3 regions of the Bacillus sp. C28GYM-DRY-1 genome follow, and region 2 is predicted to be linked to each of the others. Evidence: predicted binding sites of a transcription regulator. Region 2 holds the regulator's gene; each other region holds the start of a gene.

Region 1 (7,704 bases), on a different contig from region 2:
TCAACCTGCTGAATCATATCATCACTGATCGCAATGCCTTTCTTCAGACAGTTATAAAAGGTTTCGCCTTTAATATATTCCATGAGAATAAATGAATCACCAGTTTCGTAAATGTCAGGGTAGAATGGGGACCCGGCTAATTTTTCATAGATCGCGGCTTCTTTGACGGCTGTCGCTTGATACTCCGGAAAAAATACTTTCAGCGCCATTTTTCGATCGCCCTCTGTTAAGGCAAACACATAGGCGCTTCTTCCCTTGCCGATTAGTGTTAATTCCTCAGATTTTTCTTTGACTTTATCAAATCTGCTGTTCTTGCGGTATATGACTGAATGGGCCAGTGCCTCTGCTCTTGTCAGCATTTCATTCACCTTCTTTGCTCTATTTTATGCAGTTGTTTATAGGAAAATCATAAACTGTTCAGGAAAAAGAGCCTAATTCTAGTGTATCTGGTCTTGAAGAAGAAGGCTACCTATAAGTATTAATTGTGATAAAAGAGACATAGAGCGATTATTTCCATTCTTGAAAAGCGCTTACAAATGAGATAGTATTAATTTTAAATAAAGCGCTTTCGTGAATGTTCAAGGGGGAAAAAGCCATGACAAAACAGATTGTGACAGGGATTATCGGTGCAGGGCGCATCGGCAAACTTCATGTTCAAAATATAAGCCGGATTCCTCATATGAAAATAAAAGCAGTCTCTGATATTCAGGTAAGCCGTATAAAGAGCTGGGCCGACAGTCATCAGATTGAATACATAACCTCTGATTATCGTGAGTTATTACATGATCCGGATATTGACGCTGTTTTTATTTGCTCACCGACAGCCTTACATGCACAGATGATAAGAGAAGCAGCCGAGGCAAAAAAGCATATCTTTTGTGAGAAGCCCGTCAGTTTCTCTCTGGACAAAACAAAAGAAGCGCTTGCGGCTGTCCGGAAATACGGGGTTGCACTCCAAGTCGGATTCAACCGCCGTTTTGATCCTCATTTTAAGAAAATCAAAACAATTGTTGAAAGGGGTGAAATCGGTACCCCTCATTTATTAAAAATTACGTCGCGGGACCCGGAGCCCCCGAATATAGATTATGTCCGTACTTCAGGCGGCTTGTTTATGGATATGTCAATCCATGATTTTGATATGGCCAGGTATATTATGGGAAGCGAGGTGGCGGAAGTGTATGCAAAAGGGGCGGCTCTGGTGAATCCCTCTTTTGCAGAGCTGGGCGATATTGATACGGCTGTCATTACACTGACTTTTGAAAACGGTGCCATGGCTGTGATTGACAACAGCCGCCAAGCTGTGTACGGGTATGACCAGCGAGTCGAGGTTTTCGGGACGAAAGGCTCTGCAGCGGCGGACAACAGCAGGCCGACGACGGTTGAAGTGTCAACTGCTGATGTTGTGATGAAGGATAAACCGCATTTCTTTTTCCTTGAACGTTATAAGGATGCGTATGAGGAGGAGATTGTTCGGTTTGCAGAAGCGATTGAAACAAACCGGGAAACTGCCTGCACCGGCAATGACGGTTTTCAGGCGGAAAGGATCGCCAGAGCGGCACAGCAATCGCTTGCTTTTGGCATGCCTGTCAGTATTGAGCATACTGAAAAAGTCGCTTTTTGACCAAACGGGATTACAATTCAGCAAGCTGGGTATAGAACCTCCATTGATACTTTATAAAAAAGTAGGCGGTGGAGAAAATGAATACAGCACATCCTAAAGGAGATGTTTTTGATAATATCAGAATTCCTTCTCACATGGTTTGGGGTTATATCGGCGTTGTCATCTTTATGGTTGGAGACGGGCTCGAACAAGGCTGGCTGTCTCCTTTTCTCGTTGATCATGGTCTCAGTATGCAGCAATCCGCATCATTATTTACCATGTACGGCATTGCTGTCACCATCTCGGCTTGGCTTTCAGGCGCGTTTGTCCAAACTTGGGGGCCAAGAAAAACGATGACTGTCGGCTTGCTTGCATTTATCCTCGGTTCGGCCGCTTTTATCGGCTGGGCGATTCCTCATATGCATGATCCGGCTCTCTTAGGCAGCTATGCACTTAGAGGCTTGGGATATCCGCTGTTTGCATACTCTTTTCTCGTGTGGGTGTCATACAGCACCTCTCATCATATTCTCGGAAAAGCCGTCGGCTGGTTTTGGTTTATGTTTACGTGCGGTCTTAACGTGCTCGGGCCGTTCTATTCCAGCTTTGCGGTTACGGCTATTGGAGAAATCAATACGCTTTGGAGCGCTTTACTGTTTGTGGCGGCAGGCGGATTCCTCGCCCTGTTTTTTAACAAAGATAAATTTACACCGGTACAAAAACAAGATCAGCCGAAATGGAAAGAACTGTCGAAGGCATTTACAATTATGTTTGAAAACCCTAAAGTCGGCATCGGCGGTGTGGTCAAGACGATTAATGCCATAGGACAATTCGGATTTGCCATCTTTCTCCCTACTTATTTAGCGCGTTACGGGTATTCTGTTTCGGAATGGCTGCAAATATGGGGGACGCTGTTTTTTGTGAATATCGTGTTTAATATCATTTTCGGTGCAGTCGGAGATAAACTTGGCTGGCGCAATACCGTGATGTGGTTTGGCGGTGTTGGGTGCGGCATTTTTACGCTGGCACTTTATTACACGCCTCAGTTGATCGGGCATCAGTATTGGGTGCTGATGATTATCGCTTGCTGTTACGGTGCGGTATTGGCTGGCTACGTGCCATTAAGCGCGCTTTTGCCGACGCTTGCACCTAATAATAAAGGTGCTGCCATGTCAGTCTTGAATCTGGGATCTGGTTTATGTGCGTTTATCGCGCCGGGCATCGTCAGTCTTTTCATTGGACCGCTCGGTGCAGGCGGGGTTATTTGGATCTTTGCGGTATTGTATTTTTTCAGCGCTTTTCTGACACAATTCTTGACGATTTCTGAGAAAAGCGCCGATGTGTATACAGAGGAACGATTTATCAGAGAAAACGTGCAAACAAATTTAGAGAAAACGGTTAAGCAGTAGCCTCATTGGTCAAACTAGTCATAAACGTGTGCAAAGAGGTGTAGAGGGTGAAACGATTCAGCACGGCGTATCTTTTGCTGGGCATGCTTTGCTCAGCCACAGCATTTCTAATAGGTGATCCGCCCCGCGCGCTTGGAGCGGAAGTGGAGCACTATGAACCGCTGCAGGTGCATGTGCAGCTTGAGAAAGTGTACTTGGACGGAGATGTCAGCATTGAGCATAAACATGAAGAAGTGCTTTCTACGGATGATTTTTGGGCAGCCTATGCCGGTTGGACTCTTGTCGAGCAAAAAAAGGGGTATGTGCTCTTCAGGAAGCAAATGGACGATATTTCTCCGCTCAGTAAGGTAAATGGGTATATCGGTGTTTCGGACAATGGAGTGATCTCCACTTTTCATGGTCGGCCTGAGTCAGCTTCCGAACCGATTCAGTCTTTTTTTCAAATTGATTTAGAAAGGCTGGAAAGCCATATGCAAAAAAATTTGCTGAAAGGCATTCCATTCCGGACAAAAGCGGAGTTTGAGGATGTTATAGAACATATAAAGACATACAGCGGGTAACGTCCGCTGATTGAAGACATGTAATCATGTCTTTTTTTCGTAGGAGAATGAGAGAGAAGCGAACGTATGTTAACTTTTCTATAAGACTTTGGCTGTTTTTATGGTACAATGAAGAACAGTCAAAGAGGTGAATTTGCGTGATCGAATTTGTTAAAGGCACGATTGATTATGTATCTCCCCAATATATTGTGATAGAGAACGGCGGCATTGGCTATCAGATTTTCACGCCGAATCCGTTTATATATAAGGAGAGAAACCAAGAAACGATTTTTACGTACCATCATATCAGAGAGGATGCTTTTTCGCTCTACGGTTTTTCAACAAGGGAGGAGAAGGCGCTCTTTACAAAACTATTAAACGTGACCGGAATCGGTCCAAAAGGCGCACTCGCCATCTTGGGCTCAGGGGATCCGGGAGCGGTAATCCAAGCGATTGAAAATGAAGATGAAGCCTTTTTGGTCAAGTTTCCTGGTGTAGGAAAGAAAACCGCGCGCCAGATTATTCTTGACTTAAAAGGAAAACTCGCTGATGTAGTGCCTGAAATGATTGAAAATCTGTTTAATCATGAAGAAAGGCTTGAAAAACAAACAGCAGAAACAGCTCTCGAAGAAGCGCTAGAGGCCCTCAGGGTTCTCGGATATGCTGAAAAAGAAATCAAAAAGGTGCTTCCTCACTTAAAAGAAGATACTGGACTCACAACAACAGACCAGTATGTGAAAAAAGCATTACAAAAACTATTGAAGTAAGGTGATGTTCATGGATGAACGGCTCGTCTCAAGTGAAGCAGACAACCATGAATCAGTGATAGAGCAAAGCCTGAGGCCGCAAAATTTGGCGCAGTACATCGGGCAGCATAAGGTGAAAGAAAATTTGCGTGTGTTTATAGATGCGGCAAAAATGAGACAGGAGACGCTCGATCATGTTCTTCTGTACGGGCCGCCCGGACTCGGGAAAACAACGCTTGCTTCCATCGTTGCCAATGAAATGGGAGTGGAATTACGTACGACATCTGGGCCTGCGATTGAAAGACCTGGTGATTTGGCTGCCATATTAACGGCGCTGGAGCCGGGAGATGTATTATTTATCGATGAAATACATAGGCTTCATAGATCGATTGAAGAGGTGCTATATCCTGCGATGGAAGACTTTTGTCTGGATATTGTGATCGGCAAAGGTCCTTCTGCCCGCTCGGTCCGGCTCGATCTTCCGCCTTTTACGCTGGTAGGCGCAACGACAAGGGTAGGGCTTTTGACGGCGCCGTTAAGAGATCGATTCGGTGTAATGTCTCGACTTGAGTACTATACGCAAGAAGAGCTGGCGAACATTGTCACAAGAACTGCTGATGTATTTGAAGTTGAAATTGATAAACCGTCTGCTCTCGAAATCGCCAGGCGATCGAGAGGGACGCCCCGCGTAGCGAACCGCCTGCTGAGAAGGGTTCGGGATTTCGCTCAGGTACTGGGTGACAGCCGGATCACGGAAGAGATTTCGCAGGATGCGCTGGAACGGCTGCAGGTTGACCGTCTCGGTTTGGATCATATTGATCACAAGCTGCTGATGGGCATGATCGAAAAATTTAACGGCGGCCCGGTGGGTCTTGATACCATTTCAGCCACGATCGGCGAAGAATCGCATACGATTGAAGACGTGTACGAACCGTACCTCCTGCAAATCGGATTTATCCAAAGAACGCCGCGGGGAAGGATCGTGACACCGGCCGTTTATCATCATTTCCAAATGGAGGCTCCCCGATATGACTGAATTCCCTAAGATGATTATGATTCTTGGAGCTGTTTTGCTTCTCATCGGAGCAGTATTGCATTTTGTCGGCAAGATGCCGGGAGATATTTTTGTGAAAAAAGGAAATGTCACGTTTTTCTTCCCGGTTGTCACTTGTATCATCATAAGTGTGGTATTATCAATTTTGCTTAATCTTTTCGGCAGAATGAAATAACAAAAGACTAGAATAAAGGTGAAATGTCATGAAAGTCGATTTATTTGATTTTGAATTACCGGATCGTTTAATTGCACAAGTGCCGTTGGAGCAGCGTGATGCTTCAAGGCTGATGGTGCTTGATAAACATACAGGAGAGCTGGCTGACAGCTCGTTTAAACACATTATCAGCTTCTTTAAAGAAGGAGATTGTCTTGTGCTGAACAATACCCGTGTGCTGCCTGCTCGGTTATTCGGCACAAAAGAGGATACCGGCGCAAAAGTGGAACTGCTTTTGCTGAAACAGGAAGCTGGTGACAGGTGGGAAACACTTGCCAAACCGGCGAAGCGTGTAAAAAAAGGAACCGTTGTGACATTTGGAGACGGAAGGTTGAAGGCTGTCTGCACGGAAGAGCTTGAGCATGGCGGCAGAAAAATGGAATTCCAGTATGACGGCATTTTCTACGAAGTGCTGGAATCCCTGGGAGAAATGCCGCTCCCGCCATATATTAAGGAACAGCTTGATGACAGAGAGCGCTACCAGACCGTGTATTCAAAAGAAATCGGCTCTGCGGCCGCGCCTACTGCAGGCCTTCACTTCACGGAAGAAATCTTGCAGCAATTGAAAGACAAAGGTGTGCAAATTGAGTTCATCACTCTGCACGTAGGCCTTGGAACGTTTCGCCCTGTGAGCGCCGATGATGTTGAAGAGCATAATATGCATGCGGAGTTTTATCAAATGTCAGAAGAAACGGCTGCAGCCTTAAACAAAGTGAGAGAAAAGGGCGGCCGGATCATTTCCGTCGGCACGACATCGACACGCACGCTTGAAACGATTGCCGGGGAACATGACGGTCAATTTAAAGCTTCAAGCGGCTGGACATCTATTTTTATTTATCCAGGCTATCAATTTAAAGGCATTGACGGAATGATTACAAACTTCCATTTGCCGAAATCGTCATTGATTATGCTGGTGAGCGCGCTTGCTGGAAGAGAAAACGTTCTGCGCGCTTATAACCATGCGGTGGAAGAGGAATACCGTTTCTTCAGCTTCGGAGACGCGATGCTGATTTTATAATTTAAGAACAGGAGGCCTCATCAAAAGTGGCTGAACAACCAATACGCTATGAATTTATAAAAGAATGCAAACAAACAGGAGCGCGGCTGGGCAAAGTGCATACCCCACACGGCTCCTTTGAAACACCAGTTTTTATGCCGGTCGGCACACTGGCGACAGTGAAAACGATGTCACCTGAAGAGCTGAAAGCAATGGATGCAGGCATCATTTTAAGCAACACTTATCACCTATGGCTCCGCCCGGGCCAAGATATTGTGAAAGAAGCTGGCGGGCTCCATAAATTTATGAACTGGGACCGCGCGATTTTAACAGATTCAGGCGGTTTTCAGGTCTTTTCTCTAAGCAAGTTTCGTAATATAGAGGAAGAGGGTGTTCATTTCCGCAATCACTTAAATGGAGACAAGCTGTTTTTATCTCCGGAAAAAGCAATGGAGATCCAAAACGCACTCGGCTCTGATATTATGATGGCGTTTGACGAGTGCCCGCCATATCCGGCAGAGTACGATTATATGAAGCGGTCAGTAGAACGGACAAGCCGCTGGGCGGAACGCTGCCTGAATGCCCACAACCGTCAGGATGAACAAGGGCTGTTTGGCATTGTACAAGGCGGAGAATATGAAGATCTGCGCACGCAAAGCGCGAAGGACTTGATTTCTCTTGATTTCCCGGGATATGCTATAGGCGGATTATCTGTCGGTGAACCGAAGGATGTCATGAACCGTGTGCTCGAATTTACAACACCGCTTTTGCCGAAGGATAAACCGAGATACCTGATGGGAGTTGGTTCTCCGGACGCGCTGATCGACGGAGCGATCCGCGGGGTCGACATGTTTGACTGTGTGCTGCCGACTCGGATTGCAAGAAACGGCACTGTGTTTACAGCTGAAGGCCGTCTCAATATGAAAAATGCGAAATTTGAAAGAGACTTCCGTCCCATTGATGAAGAGTGCGGTTGCTATACATGTAAAAATTACACTCGCGCGTATATCAGACACTTGATCCGCTGTAATGAAACATTTGGCCTTCGATTAACAACTTACCATAACCTTCATTTTCTGTTACACTTAATGGAGCAGGTAAGACAGGCTATTCGCGAGGATCGTCTGGGTGATTTCCGAGAAGAGTTC
Region 2 (7,704 bases):
GGCAGCAAGGCGAAATAAAGGATAAAAACCCCGCTCCGAATGTCAAAAAATAATTCACGTCTCCCATGTCATCATCCCTTCATGATTTGACATTCCTTCAAGTTATGACAAAATCATTTCATTTTTTTAACACTTTCACTTGAAGGATTTCTATTTTCAGAAAAAACTTATATAATTTAATTTGACATTGAGATATTGTACTCCTTCTCATTTGAAAATTAGTATAAATATGGATATAATATAAACATTCACTTTGAAGATCTAATGTATGAAAGGATACATCCCTGTGATTAGAGAGCATCTATTAAATGAAATTGAAAAAAAAAGAGCAGAGCTGCTGCAAATTGTCATGGCGAACGGAATGACATCTCATATAACGATAGAGCTCAGTCAGGAGCTTGACCATCTTCTCATACAATATCAAAAGCAGCGCCTTAGAGCAGTAGCGGGTGATGAATGATTGCAAAATAAAAAACCCGTATAAGGGTTTTTTATTTTATAACCATGTTTCTCTATATCATAATCTTTACGTATTATTTCGTTTGATTATTCATGGCTTTCATCATTTGATTGATTTTCTTTTGAGAAGGTTTCATTCCCATTTGCATCATCATCATACGTAACATTTGTTCATTAATAGGCGGATTCTTTTTAAGGTAGCTCATCATATATTTACGAGCAATAAAAAACCCGAGTGCAACACCTATGAGCAATGCAACTACGCCCACTAGGATGCCAACCCATAAAGTCATTTTATTTCCTCCTTCATGTTGTCTAGTTTAAAGTGTACTAAACCAAAAGCTATTATACAACATTTACATCTCTTTTTCTTTGGTTTTAGACAAAATTTCTTTCTTTCACCGGATTTAGCCATCCATAACGCTTCGAATTAAAATCCATAGCCAGAAAGCAAGGGCTTACTTTTCTCAACACTTCAAAGAAAATCGTTTCTGCCTCGTAATCCCCCGAAGCCACTAATTCTATCATGTGCTCCTTCATCATAAACGTCGCGTGGCCTTTTGCATTCGGCAAAGCTAATCTATAAATATAATCCAGCTGTCTGTAATCCGTATTGTGTAAATTCATTTTTAACCGCTGATGCATATGTAAAATCGGAATAGGCTGTGTAATATATTGAATCTGTTTCTCTGTCATTTCATACTGCTGCTTTGTCAGGCTTGTCCAATGATAGTCTTGAAACAGCTCAAACATAACCGATTCCCGCCCGAAATAGTGATTAGCAAACTCCTCTTTAATCAGATACGTATAATAGTGACGTTCCATCTTTTCATCCCCTTTTCCAGCAGCATTTCATTTGCTCTCTATTATACAAAAGAAGAAAAGAAAGAATTGTCTATTACTGTTTAACAGCCAATACTATTTTTGTCGGATAAACAAGAAAAAGAGGATGATTTGACTCATCCTCTTTAAAAGACTTTTACTTATTGATTAATGCTTTAACTCGGCTCACTACGTTTGGAACTGAGAAGCCGTATTCATTGATGACGGTTTCGCCAGGAGCAGATGCACCGAATCGGTCTATGCTGAGCACGTCTCCTTCAAGCCCTGTGTATTTGCCCCATCCAAATGATGAGCCCATCTCAATCGCAAGACGTTTTTTCACACCTGCAGGAAGGACAGTGTTTTTGTATTCAACAGATTGTTTATCGAAACGGTCCATTGAAGGCATGCTGACAACAGAAACATCGATATTTTCTTTTGCCAATTCAGCTTGTGCTTCAATCGCAAGACCTACTTCAGATCCTGAAGCGATAAGAAGAGCGTCAGGTGTTTCGTTTTTAGATTGAGAAACGACATATGCACCTTTTTCCACTCCTGCCAATGCTTCTTCAGCTGTTTGGTCAATCGTTGGAAGGTTTTGGCGTGTCAACACTAGCGCTGTTGGCTGTTCAGTGCTTTGCACTGCAAGCTTCCATGCTGCGGCTGTCTCATTTCCGTCTGCAGGACGGATCAAGGAAAGATTAGGCATCGCACGGAGTGAAGCAAGCTGTTCAACAGGCTCGTGCGTCGGGCCATCTTCACCTACCGCAATACTGTCATGTGTGAAGACATAAGTGACAGGAAGACCCATTAACGCTGCAAGGCGAATCGCCGGACGCAGGTAATCTGAGAAGACAAAGAAAGTTCCGCCGAATACACGCAGTCCGCCATGGAGCGCCATACCATTTAAGGCCGCGCCCATCGCAAATTCACGAACACCGAACCAGAAATTTTTGCCTGAGTAATCAACCGCTGTAAAATCACCGGCATTTTTAATTGTCGTTTTGTTTGATCCCGCTAGGTCAGCAGATCCTCCGACAAAGAATGGAATTTTTTTCGCAAGTCCGTTGAGAACTTCACCGGAAGAGGCGCGGGATGCCAGGCTGCTTCCTTTTTCATAAACAGGAACCTCTTGATCCCAGTCCTTCGGAAGCTCTCCTTTAATTGCCAGCTCAAGCTGTTCAGCAAGTTCAGGATAAACTTCTTTATATTTAGCGAATTGAGCATTCCATTCCTGTTCTTTTTTCTCTCCTGATTCTTTAACCGCTGAAGCAAAATGCTCATATACTTCTGCCGGTACGTAGAAATCTTCTTCATATGTCCACGCATAAGCTTCTTTTGTTAACTTGCTTTCCTCTTTACCAAGCGGAGCTCCGTGAACACCGGATGTGCCGGCACGGTTAGGTGAACCGAAACCGATTGTCGTTTTCACTTCAATTAATGTAGGTTTCTTTTCATTTTGGCGTGCTTTTTCGATAGCTGCTGTTAATTCTTCGATGTTGTTTCCATCCTCAACATAAAGAACTTCCCAATTCATTGCTTCAAAACGCTGTTTCACGTTTTCAGAGAATGAACGGTCAAGGTCCCCATCCAGAGAGATGTCATTAGAATCGTATAATACGATCAGACGGCCAAGCTGAAGATGGCCTGCGAGTGAAGCGGCTTCAGAAGAAATGCCTTCCATTAAATCACCATCACCGCAAATACTGTATGTATAATGATCGACTACGTTAAATGAATCGCGGTTGTAAGTTTCCGCTAAATGGCGTTCAGCGATAGCCATTCCGACCGCCATGGCAATTCCTTGTCCGAGCGGACCTGTTGTGGCATCCACACCGGCAGTATGCCCGAATTCTGGATGTCCAGGTGTTTTGCTGCCCCACTGGCGGAATCCCTTAAGATCTTCGATGCTAAGATCAAACCCGCTTAAATGAAGCATGCTGTATAAAAGTGCTGATCCGTGTCCAGCAGATAAAACAAAACGGTCACGGTTAAACCAGCCAGGGTTTGCCGGACTTACGTTCATAAATTTTGTCCACAGCGTGTATGCCATTGGAGCAGCCCCCATTGGCATTCCTGGGTGACCAGAATTTGCTTTTTCAATAGCGTCTATTGAGAGTGTGCGAATGGTAGCAACTGATTTCTTTTCAATTGTATCCATAAAAATCCCCTTCCTATGTGTTGTACCCTTACATCATAAATGTCTGACGACTTTTTCTCAACTGTTTCAGCTTAAATTCGAGAGAAACTTGTTGAATTTTGTCACATAAGAGTTTTGCTCATAGTATATGCAAAAGAGGAATACGATATTTCCGTATTCCTCTCATATTAGTGAAGTTTGTTATTTCTTTGTTCTTTTTTTAGCTTTTCTGGTGTCACATCATTGCCTTCTGGATCAATAATTTTCACACTTTTCAACGTGTTTTTCATAGATGAGCGAAAACCTTTTAAGTACTCTTGACGGAGCTTTTGCTGTTCGGCTTTTTCTTCTTCTGTTATAACGCCAGCTTTGGCTTTAGCAGCAAGTTCATTAATTCTGGCAATTTTAGCGTTTGAAATCATGTTAAACTCCTTTATTGCATTTTGTCTATATAGTACTAGATCAAAAAGAGTTTTACAACCTATTCACTCGGCTGTCTCATCATTCTCTATGTACTCTTGATACCGCCGGTGGACGGTAGCTTTAGACACATCATAGCCAAACCCTCTTAGCGTTGCCGCAATTTCTGCAAACGTCAGTTTATTCGCTCTTAGGCGGACAATCTCTGAGATTGGGACCTCTATTCTATCTTTTCCGCTGTTTTCATGTTGGTTTTTCAAGTTTTTTTGCGGTTTAAAGCCATTTTTTACTGCACGCTTCATTCCCCGCTTGATTTTCATGTTGTGAATTTTGCGCTGATACTCTTCCACTATGCTGACGATCTCCAGCACCATAGAATCAGCCTCCGATAACTCCAATTCACCTCTGTGAGCCGTTGTATAGACTTTCACACCTTCTCTGTAGATACAATGGAGCAGGGCAATTTTTGCATTTCCCCGACCGAGCCTAGTCTCATCCTGAACCAAAATAACATCAATACCCGAATTCTTGATCTCATCCAGCAGTTCAAATACACCGTCCCGATCCATTTCGTATCCACTGGCTTTTTCAGAAATCACTTTGACGGCTTCCATGCCGTTCTCTGCTGCAATGGCTGTTAGCTCCTCCACCTGCCGCTTTAATGAGGTTTCCTGCTGTTCTTTATTTGTGCTTACGCGGGCATATATGAGTGCTTTCATTTTTTTTCTATCTTTCCTCTCTATCTTACAGTTGCTAATTCATATGCATCCTGATGTTTTTTTTTCAATGGGATCACCAGCTCGTCTCCCGGCTGGATATCAGACGTCTGCAGATGATTTTTATCAGCTACCCATTCAATAAAATCGTTTTTGTTTATCTTTTTTGTATCTGCAACCTGATCAGCAATTGACCAAAGTGTGTCGCCTTGCTGGACTTCTATTTTAGCATACTGATTAAGGTCCTGACCGCTGCTTGTATATGACAGCAAAAGGATAACTGCGCTCAAAATCACTGAGAATAGACCAACAAAAATAATAGATTCTTTACTCATGCTCATAACCTCCAACAGGAATGTTTGTTCGCCTTTTTATAATTTCAGTATATACGAACAAACGTTTCTGTCAATTGTTTTTTCGAACCTATGTTTGTACTGTAAGGAAAATCATGCTATAATCTTCTTAAAATCGACGTTTTGAGGTGCAAAAAATGACGAAGCTATCAAAAAGGCAACTAGATATCCTCCGTTTTATTAAAGCAGAGGTAAAATCAAAAGGATATCCGCCTTCCGTGAGAGAAATCGGAGAGGCTGTTGGGCTTGCGTCCAGCTCAACTGTCCACGGCCATTTGGCCCGTTTGGAAACAAAAGGGCTGATTAGACGGGATCCGACAAAACCTAGAGCAATAGAAATCCTTGATGAAGAAGTAGACATTCCGCAAAGTCAGATCGTTAATGTACCCGTCATCGGGAAAGTCACGGCGGGATCTCCTATTACAGCAGTAGAAAATATTGAAGAATATTTTCCGCTTCCTGATCGTATGGTTCCTCCGGACGAGCATGTATTTATGTTGGAGATCATGGGAGACAGCATGATTGATGCTGGTATTCTCGATAAGGATTATGTCATCGTTAAACAGCAAAATACAGCGAACAACGGGGAAATTGTAGTTGCGATGACAGAAGATGATGAAGCTACGGTTAAACGTTTCTATAAAGAGGATACTCACATTCGCTTACAGCCTGAAAACCCAACGATGGAACCTATCATCTTGCAGAATGTCAGTATTCTAGGGAAAGTGATTGGCGTGTTCAGAACCGTCCATTAACCTATTAATCTATCAAATGCATGAAATAACCCCCTCTTCCTTTACGGAGAGGGGGTTTATTGTACAAAAAGCAGGCTCGCCCTGGCTTTTGGGTGCGAGCCTGAATAGGAGGGGAAAAGAACATCATGTTTACACCATAATTATCCACCGGATAATTGTTGAAGTCAAGAAATTTTCTTTCCTTCAGGAAACTTTTATCAGGTTATTGTTGTTTAAAATATTAGACGTTATTTTCTTGAAAAATGTTTCATTCTCATAGGGCGTGGAATAGCGCGGCTTCATGTATATTTATGGAGCGCGACATTGAAATTTAATGAAAATTTAGTATACAGTAAACTTAGTTCAACATAATCTAAAAAAAACAGCTCACCTCTCCTGATCAACGTGAGCTTCAATCAAATTGTAAATACTGTACACCATAACTGCCCTTTACCCGAACACTTGTGCAGTTTTCTGAGTGTTCTTCTGCAAATATACGGTATCGGTGAAATGGATCGATAGAAACCTTATCCTGAGCGCTAAAATCAAACCAGCTTCCGCTGAATTGCTTCGTGCTCAGCGTGGTATATTCTCCCGTAAGCCTCATTCGCTGAAGTTTAATCTCAACTGAGCAAGTATTGGCTCCCAAGATCGTCAACTGATAGCCTAAAATATAGTCGATCGCCGGAACATCATTAATATTGTCCAGAACAAACGATTTTGTGCTGTCATTTAAAATAAAGTTTGTTTTGTGATCAAAATCTAAAGCTGACACGTGGGTACTGCCAATGCCGAAAAAACACATCAAAACTGCTGTTAAGCCCAAGATTTTTATTTTCAATCACATCCTTTCTTTTCCATATTTTAACCTTTCATAAGATTTATGTACATGTTCTGTGTAATACCAAGAGGTTGTTTCAATCATAAAAATCCATATGCTTTTTCTCCTGTTTATAATAACGAAGCCTGTCCTGAAGGGTTCCTGTATGAAATTCAAATTTGTGACCGTCTGGATCGGTAAAATAAATTGATTTTCGATCTCGTTCATCTCGTTCTCTGCCCGGCAGAATATTGACATGAAGCCTTTTTAATTTCGCTGACATTTTCTCAAACTCATGATCTTCGATAGTAAATGCAATATGGGTATAAGACGCCTTAATGTCATTTCTCGGAATGTCAGGTTCTTCATTAAGCGCAAGCCATATGCCATTTAAATCAAAATATGCTGTTGTTTTTCCCTTTACCAGAAGCTTGGCATCAAATACTTTTTGATAAAAATCAATCGATGTATACAGATGAGAAACTGAAAATAATAAATGGTTGATTCCTTTTACCTTCACAAATCATTCCCCCTTGAAAGCTGATCATCCATATGTACGACTTTTTCCCAAAAAAGTTTCAGTCAGCAAAAAATACCAGTGTAAACAACATCGGATTGTTTACACTAATGACTGTGAATGTTCTTTGTCATTCATTTACAGCCAAGGGTTTTCTTCAAAAATAACAATTTAGGTGGTTAAATGAAACATATCATTGCTCTTGCTTCAAAGGTTGCTTTCACTTTTGCCCTTTTATATGTGATATTGGACAGAGTCTATCACGCGCCCTTTTTAAGTGTGATGTTTATAGCACTTTTCCTAGGTTTTGTTTCCTATCTATCCGGTGACATGCTCGTCCTTCCGCGAACAAACAATATTACAGCTTCATTGGCTGACTTTGGACTTTCATTCGTTATTCTTTGGGTCTTTGTTTTAACCCAAACAAGAAATGATTTCCCACCGTTTGCAGCTGCTCTACTTTCCGCTGCCTGTCTTACTGTTTTTGAATACTTTTTTCATCGGTATTTGCTAAAAAATGTGCTGGATGAAACCTTTCGAAATGAACTGTCAGCCAGGGATAACACTCTGCAGTATCAAATAGAAGCCGCAGACGAGCTGTTTCCTGACGTTACGAAGGAGAATCACGAGGAATAGGAGGCTAAACGCCTCCTATTTTTCAGTAGCTATTATTGATAAAACGGGACAGCACTTCTGTAAAATCGTAAAACCTCTCATTTTGAG
Region 3 (7,704 bases), on a different contig from region 2:
AATCCTTCTGCCGCATCGCCCAGCGAACCGCCGAACCTGCTATTTGAGGCTGAGCTGGTTTGCCCCGCCATTTGATTCAGCCCGTTTTCTATATCCGTTAAACCGCTTTGGACATCAGCGATTCCTTTTACCGTCTTATCCAGTCCGTCTGAAACCGAGCCTAGCTGTTTATCAATATATAAATCTTTGATTTTTTCACCAGTCGGCTGCGTGATGGTCATGACAGAGTCAACATGTTCGACTTTCTCGATCGCTTTGCTGATATTTCCGAGATAAGGGATTGTATCAGCTGTTGTAAGATCTTTGTCTCCTTTCACGACAACATTGATCGGGAACGCTTTCCCTTCACCGAATCCATCCTTGATGGCTTCGAGAGCTTTTACTGATTTATAATCACTGCTGATTTCCGCAGTCGAATCAAATGAAATCTGGTCATCATAGGTCAAAATGAACGGTAGCGTGATCATTACCGTGATGGCAATAAACAGAAACGGACGCACAACAGAATGCCTGCCGAGAAACGCCCATAATTTGTTGTCACTGTGCGACAGCACTTTCTTAGAAGGCCAAAATAATTTTTCACCCAGCGTTACCATAAATAATGGAAGCAGTGTATAGAGGATGATCATTAAGATCCCTACACCGACTGCGACCCCTACTGCGGATTGAAAAATCGCAAACTTCGCAAATCCTAAGGCGGAAAATCCGATCAATACCGCAAATCCGCTGATAAATAAGGTTTTTCCCCCTGTACGGTAAGCGATAAGCGCCGCTTCTTTTTTGTCATGCCCGTTTGCTAATTCTTCACGGAATCGGGTCAGAAGCAGAATGCAGTAATCTGTACCGATACCGAACAGGATGGCGACTAAGAAGGTTTGCGTAAACGTCGAGATAGGAAAATCAACATTGTACACAAGGACGCCCAGTATAGATTGACTGATCAGATAAGAGAAACCCACAACCACAATTGGGATAAAAGGCGTCACAACAGACCGGAACACGATCAGCAGTAAACCGATGATCAAGCAGACTGTGATCACTTCCGTTTTCTTGAGCCCTTCCTCTGAGCTGTAGGCGAAATCCTGATTGATGAGAGAGGCTCCCGTAATATATGCAGTCAAATCATCAGGAACGATTTTATAAATGTCATCCGCGATTTTTTCCGCTTTTTTATCAGAACCTGTAATCGTGACAGGAATGAGAACCGTTTTCTTGTCTTTTGAAATCAATTGGTCTTTGACTTCTTTTTCCGCTGTTAGAGGAGACGTTACTCCTTCTACACCGTCGATCTTTTTGACTTTATCGATCATTGTCCGGAGCCGATCCTCTGTTTCTTTCTTCAAAGCGTGATCTAATGTAAAGACGATACTGATCGAATTATTGTCTTCTCCTGCTTGTTTTAAAGTGGCATTTGCTCTTTCTGAAACAGCATTTGCAGGAAGCTGGGCCTGCCCCTTTTGATTGGCCAGCTCCGTTAAGTTCGGAGAAAACAAACTCAAAACGACGGTAAGTGCTAATATAACCGCTGCAATGGCCCACTTGAATTTGATGATTGCTCTCATTTTGCAGAATCTCCTCCTTTAAATTTGCTTTTTAGAATGGTGAATATCTCTATGATAGAATTTAAGTGTTTCTCATCTATATCATCGATCAACTCTTTGAGAGCGTTAAAAATGGCTGAATCTAATTCTTCCAGTATGGTTTCACCGCTGGTTGTGATCTTAATAAGCTTAGAGCGCTTATCACTTTTCGTAGGACAGTCATCCCATTCAACCAATCCCTTATCAAGCAGCTTTCTCAGTCTATTAGAAATCGCACTTTTATGTACATTTTGATACATGGCTAGGCTGCCGGGAGAGGTTGGGCCCTTGACTTTTAAAATTTTTAACAAGTCTGCCTGTTCCCTTGAAATATTCTTGAAGACATCCTGATTGATTTCATGATGCACAAACTCTGTGCCTTCAAGTAATACTTCCACAAACAGGTTTATCGCCTGACATAGCTTTTGTTCATTCAACATCTTCCCCTCCTCATTATAGTTTACCCCTCTAAACTTTATGATCAATGTCAAATAGTTTATTCCCCTAAACTATATCTGTCAACAAATTTTATTTACGAACAAATTAATAAGAACGTTCGTTCGTGTATAATAGACATTAGCAAAATGAAAGGGGAAAATGAACATGTCAGATTTTTCATTAACATTGCACGATTATAACGTTTGGGCCAATCAGCAAATATTCAACCGATTAAAAGAGCTCCCAAAAGAGGTGTACCGCGAAGAGATTCAAAGTGTGTTTCCGTCGATATCCCATGTGCTGTCTCATGTTTATCTTTCGGATCTGGGCTGGATTGAAGTGTTTTCCGGCCGAAGCATGGCCGATGCTTTGGCGCTAGCTGAACAGCTCAAAGAACAGACAGAGGCAAAAGAGATGGAGGAAATGGAAGCCCTGTTTCTGACGTTGTCCGAGCGTTATACATCATTTTTACAGCAAAAAGAACAGCTCCATAAGCCCCTCCAGATTAAAAACCCGTCAGGCAAAATCATGAAAACGACTGTTTCTGAGCTGGTTCCCCACGTTGTCAATCACGGGACATACCACCGCGGCAATATCACAGCAATGCTGCGGCAGACAGGATACGCATCCGCTCCGACAGATTATGGGCTCTACCTGTATCTGAAAAAAGCTGAAATGGGATAAAAAAAGCGGCTCAATTTAGGTGCCGCTTTTTTTATGATGGATCGTTCAAAACATTAAAATTTCTTTTCATATTTTCTGTATAGTAAAAAAGATATAAATTTTAGTGTTATAATATTCATTAAAAATATATCGCTGACTCAATAAACAATTTTTCAATGGAGGAACACACAAAGTGACAGACGACATGACGAAAGACAATAAGCAGCAAAAATTGGAGAGAGGCTTGAAAAACAGGCACATCCAGCTCATCGCCATCGGCGGGGCCATTGGAACGGGCTTATTTCTCGGCTCCGGAAAATCGATTCATTTTGCTGGACCGTCGATTCTATTTGCTTACATGATCACAGGGATCATTTGCTTTTTAATTATGAGATCTCTGGGTGAACTGCTCTTATCGAATTTGAACTATCACTCTTTTGTTGATTTTGTACAAGACTATTTAGGCGATATGGCAGCCTTTATCACCGGCTGGACCTATTGGTTCTGCTGGATTTCGATTGCAATGGCTGATCTGACAGCCGTCGGGCTCTACACTCAATATTGGCTCCCGGGTGTGCCGCAATGGGTGCCCGGCTTAATCGCTCTGATTATATTACTGATTATGAACCTGGCAACCGTCAAGCTTTTTGGAGAATTAGAATTTTGGTTTGCGTTAATTAAAGTCATTGCCATTTTGGCACTGATCGTTATTGGCCTTGTGATGATCTTTAAAGGTTTTTCCACAAGCTCTGGGGTCTCCAGTTTCACAAATCTCTGGAGCCACGGAGGCATGTTCCCGAATGGCATGCACGGGTTTATCCTATCGTTCCAGATGGTTGTGTTTGCCTTTGTCGGCATTGAGCTGGTCGGACTGACAGCCGGTGAAACAGAAAACCCTGAAAAAGTAATCCCTAAGGCGATTAACAATATCCCTGTCCGGATACTGCTTTTCTATATTGGGGCTCTTCTTGTGATTATGAGCATCTATCCTTGGGATGTCATCAACCCTAGCGAAAGCCCATTCGTACAGGTGTTTGTCGCGGTTGGCATCGTCGGGGCAGCAAGCATTATCAACTTTGTTGTGTTGACTTCCGCTGCTTCAGCATGCAACAGTGCTGTATTTAGTACAAGCCGTATGGTCTATTCTCTGGCAAAAGATAACAATGCGCCTGAATCAATGGCAAAACTGACTCCGCGTAAGGTACCTAAAAACGCGTTGTTCTTTTCAGCTATCGTGATTTTAATTGGTGTAACGTTAAACTACATCATGCCAGAAGGCGTATTCACCCTGATCACAAGCATTTCAACCGTCTGCTTTATCTATATTTGGGGTATTACGGTCATCTGCCATATGAAATACCGTAAAACAAGACCTGAATTAGCGAAAACAAACAAGTTTAAGCTTCCGCTTTATCCGTTTACAAATTACCTGATTCTTGCGTTCCTGGCGTTTATCCTGGTTGTGCTGGCATTAGCTCAGGATACTCGTGTTTCCTTATTTGTCACGCCGGTTTGGTTTATTTTGCTGATTGTGATTTATAAAGTGAGAAAAGCGAAGCATCAATAAGATTTGCAGCTCCTGCACAAAAATGAGAGCAGGAGCTTTTTTAATGAAAATAATGACAAATACCCTTTGCTTTTGAATTTGAAGTTATGCTATAGTGTGCGTAATTAAAACAAGAAGGGATGATGGGTGGACAATGATTAACTAATCTTATTTTTACCGTTGTTTGAAATCAATATTTCAAATCAGAAAAAATAGGATTAGTCTGCCCATTTTCTATATATACGACAGTGCTATTTATAAGTAATAGCTTATTTGATCATGCACATGCGCGGCTAATCCTTCCAACACATTTGGGAGGATTTTTTTATTCTCCCTTTAAAGCGAGGGATATGAATGAAAGAGATTGTGACTTTAACAAATGTCAGCTATGAAGTGAAGGATCTGACTGTTTTTAAAAACGTAAACGCCAGTGTTCAGCAGGGAGATATCATTGGGATTATCGGCAAAAACGGCGCTGGGAAATCTACGCTGCTGCACCTCATACAAAATGACTTAGCTCCTGCACAAGGACAAATCCTTCGGCAGGATTTAAAAATGACGTTGGTTGAACAGGAAACCGCGTCGTATTCCTTTGCGGATCAGACGCTTGCCGAAAAGAAATTACTGGAGAAATGGCGTGTGCCCATCCGGGATTTCCAACAGTTAAGCGGCGGTGAAAAACTGAAAGCACGGCTGGCGAAAGGACTATCAGAGGATGCAGACCTTTTACTATTAGACGAACCGACAAACCACCTTGATGAAGAAAGCTTGAAATTTCTTATTCAACAGCTGAAACGTTATAGAGGCACTGTGATACTCGTTTCTCACGATCGTTATTTTTTAGACGAAGCTGCAACAAAAATATGGTCGCTTGAGGATCAAACGTTGACCGAATTCAAAGGGAATTACTCCGGGTATATGAAGTTCCGGGAGAAGAAAAGACTCACCCAGCAGCGTGAGTATGAAAAGCAGCAAAAAATGGTTGAACGGATTGAAGCACAAATGAATGAGCTTGCTTCTTGGTCGGAAAAAGCCCACGCTCAATCGACGAAAAAGGAAGGGTTTAAAGAATATCACCGCGTAAAAGCGAAGCGTACGGATGCCCAGATTAAATCCAAGCGGAAGCGGCTTGAACAAGAACTGGAAAAAGCAAAGGCGGAACCCGTTGAGCCTGAATATACTGTCCGCTTTTCAATTGATACAACAAAAAAAACAGGTAAACGCTTTTTAGAAGCTCAGCATGTAACGAAGGCCTTTGGCGAAAGAACACTGTTTAAAAACGCACATTTTACAATTCAGCACGGCGAAAAGGTTGCGATCATAGGCCCCAATGGCAGCGGAAAAACAACATTACTGAAAATTATTCTGGGACAGGAATCGGCTGAGGGAAGTGTGTGGGTGTCGCCGTCGGCAAATATCGGCTATTTAACGCAGGAGGTGTTTGATTTACCTTTAGAACAAACTCCGGAAGAGTTATTTGAGAAAGAAACATACAAGGCAAGAGGGCACGTTCAAAATCTGATGAAGCACTTAGGTTTTACAGCCTCCCAATGGACTGAGCCAATCAAGCATATGAGTATGGGTGAACGTGTAAAGGTCAAGCTGATGGCATATATGCTGGAGGAGAAAGACGTGCTGATTTTAGATGAGCCGACAAACCATCTCGACCTGCCATCACGCGAACAGCTGGAAGAAACACTGTCACACTATAGCGGCACATTGCTGGCGGTTTCACATGACCGATACTTTCTCGAAAAAACAACAAACAGCAAACTCGTCATCTCGGACAATGGCATCGAAAAGCAATTGGTTGACGTTTCATCAGAAAGAAATGACCGGGAGGAGCTTCGTTTAAAACTTGAAACAGAAAGACAAGAAGTGCTGGGCAAGCTCAGTTTTATGACGCCGAATGATAAAGGGTACAAGGAGCTTGATCAGGCTTTCAATGAGCTTACGAAACGAATGAAAGAGCTGGATCATTAGCGTGTAAGGGATACCAAAGGCGGTTCGCCCTTGGTATCTTTTAAGTTTCCGCCTTCAGCCCTCGCCAAAAAATATCGAAGGAAATCTCTAAAGATCGCTCAAATGATTGTTTATTCTCGTAAACCAGCTGAATGTTCAACCCGTCAAAAAGAGTGATGAAGGCTATCGCACACTTCTCGGGCGGATAGGTGATGCCCGATTCCTTAAACACAAGTGCAACCTGGCTTTTCAAAGCATGAAGAAACATCAAGTACTGGGCTGAAATAAAATCACTTACTTCAGCAGGAGCCTTAAACGACATCGCCTGTAAAAAGGCTACATTGGGCATAGCATGAAAGCGCACCTGCGTTTCTTTTAAAAAATTATATATAAGATTCTTGGCTGGCATATGCTTTCGGGATTCAAAAAAATCATTGATAAACGCTACTTCTTCTTCAACAATCTCGGGGTATACTTCCATCAGCAGATCCTTTTTTGACGAGAAATGGTAGGAAAGAGATTGTTTCCGAATTCCCAATTCTTTTGCAATATGCGCCATTTTGACTCCCTCGTAGCCAAGTTCATTAAATTGGCGAACAGCTGTGCGTTTTATATTCTCACGGGTCACTGTTCTGACCTCCCCACATTATTTCATCCGTTTTCTCTTGGAACAGATAAATAAAATATATAATAAAAGAAACAGCAGGTACACCAAAACGGAAGCGATATAAAGCGTCTGATACGAATAGATCGTTGCCACCACACCTAATAACAATGAGCCTCCTCCAATTCCCATATCAAAAAAATTAAAGAATGTTCCCATAGCGTCCTCATGTTCATGCTCTTCTACAAAATTGATACACCATGTCTGGATAGCCGGGAATATTGAGCCGAATCCAAATCCGTAACATATCGCCGCAGTAAAAAACATTGCATTGGTTTGGGCAATATATATTATTGAAAGGCCTGCTATTGAAAATATTGAGGCGGGGATAAGGATGGCTCCCGCTCCGAATCGGTCAAATATTTTCCCGGAGATAAGACGTATCAAAAAACTGGCTGCCGCAATCAGAAAGAAAAACATTCCGACACTTCGGAAACCCTTTTCGATCGCATAGAGTGAAAAGAAGGACATGATCCCAGATGCAGCAATGCCGACTAATAAAATGAGAAACGAAGGAAACAGCACACGTCTTTCTAACACCTTTACCTTTACCCTTCCCTTTTCAGCTGTGTCTCTCGCTTCAGGCCGCCTCCGCACCAGTACAGCCATAAGCACAGCCAGTAAAAGAATGGACATCCCGCCAAGAAAAAGCCTCTCAAAATCATAAAGCTCCAGCGCTATGATACCAATCATAGGCCCAACCGAAACCGCAATCGTTTCGCCTACCCCAAAATATCCAATCCCCTCACCTCGGCGCTCCTTCGGAATAATTTCCGCGGCAATCGTGGCAAAATAAGTAGTTGCTAACCCAAAACCGGCACCATGTATTAAGCGAATGAGCAATAGGACGC

The links. Region 2 encodes LexA, which represses DNA repair genes until DNA is damaged. Its sites were predicted from a motif close to CGAACATATGTTCG; they were not measured.
Region 1: the regulator LexA is predicted to act here: its motif matches at 3,626-3,639, upstream of ruvA (Holliday junction branch migration protein RuvA).
Region 3: the regulator LexA is predicted to act here: its motif matches at 2,130-2,143, upstream of dinB (damage-inducible protein DinB).

The regions. Positions count from the first base shown of each region.
Region 1 covers NZ_JAUMKF010000006.1:122,661-130,364, forward strand. The annotation lists gene Q3W56_RS08265 (phosphotransferase) at 1-359, opposite strand, end outside; gene iolG (inositol 2-dehydrogenase) at 596-1,621, shown strand; gene Q3W56_RS08275 (MFS transporter) at 1,699-3,006, shown strand; gene bofC (sporulation cell-cell signaling protein BofC) at 3,054-3,566, shown strand; gene ruvA (Holliday junction branch migration protein RuvA) at 3,704-4,312, shown strand; gene ruvB (Holliday junction branch migration DNA helicase RuvB) at 4,323-5,327, shown strand; gene Q3W56_RS08295 (DUF2905 domain-containing protein) at 5,320-5,520, shown strand; gene queA (tRNA preQ1(34) S-adenosylmethionine ribosyltransferase-isomerase QueA) at 5,549-6,577, shown strand; gene tgt (tRNA guanosine(34) transglycosylase Tgt) at 6,604-7,704, shown strand, end outside.
Region 2 covers NZ_JAUMKF010000001.1:287,197-294,900, reverse strand. The annotation lists gene ccdA (cytochrome c-type biogenesis protein CcdA) at 1-67, opposite strand, end outside; gene ynzD (aspartyl-phosphate phosphatase YnzD) at 287-460, shown strand; gene Q3W56_RS01525 (YneF family protein) at 534-752, opposite strand; gene sirA (sporulation inhibitor of replication protein SirA) at 838-1,284, opposite strand; gene tkt (transketolase) at 1,439-3,442, opposite strand; gene Q3W56_RS01510 (DUF896 domain-containing protein) at 3,610-3,843, opposite strand; gene Q3W56_RS01505 (YneB family resolvase-like protein) at 3,907-4,560, opposite strand; gene yneA (cell division suppressor protein YneA) at 4,581-4,898, opposite strand; gene lexA (transcriptional repressor LexA) at 5,048-5,665, shown strand; gene Q3W56_RS01490 (hypothetical protein) at 6,057-6,485, opposite strand; gene fosM (FosM family fosfomycin resistance protein) at 6,562-6,984, opposite strand; gene Q3W56_RS01480 (YndM family protein) at 7,165-7,617, shown strand; gene Q3W56_RS01475 (poly-gamma-glutamate hydrolase family protein) at 7,640-7,704, opposite strand, start outside.
Region 3 covers NZ_JAUMKF010000013.1:83,460-91,163, reverse strand. The annotation lists gene Q3W56_RS13870 (MMPL family transporter) at 1-1,562, opposite strand, end outside; gene Q3W56_RS13865 (MarR family transcriptional regulator) at 1,559-2,017, opposite strand; gene dinB (damage-inducible protein DinB) at 2,184-2,702, shown strand; gene Q3W56_RS13855 (amino acid permease) at 2,875-4,248, shown strand; gene vmlR (ABC-F type ribosomal protection protein VmlR) at 4,582-6,210, shown strand; gene Q3W56_RS13845 (TetR/AcrR family transcriptional regulator) at 6,251-6,817, opposite strand; gene Q3W56_RS13840 (MFS transporter) at 6,836-7,704, opposite strand, start outside.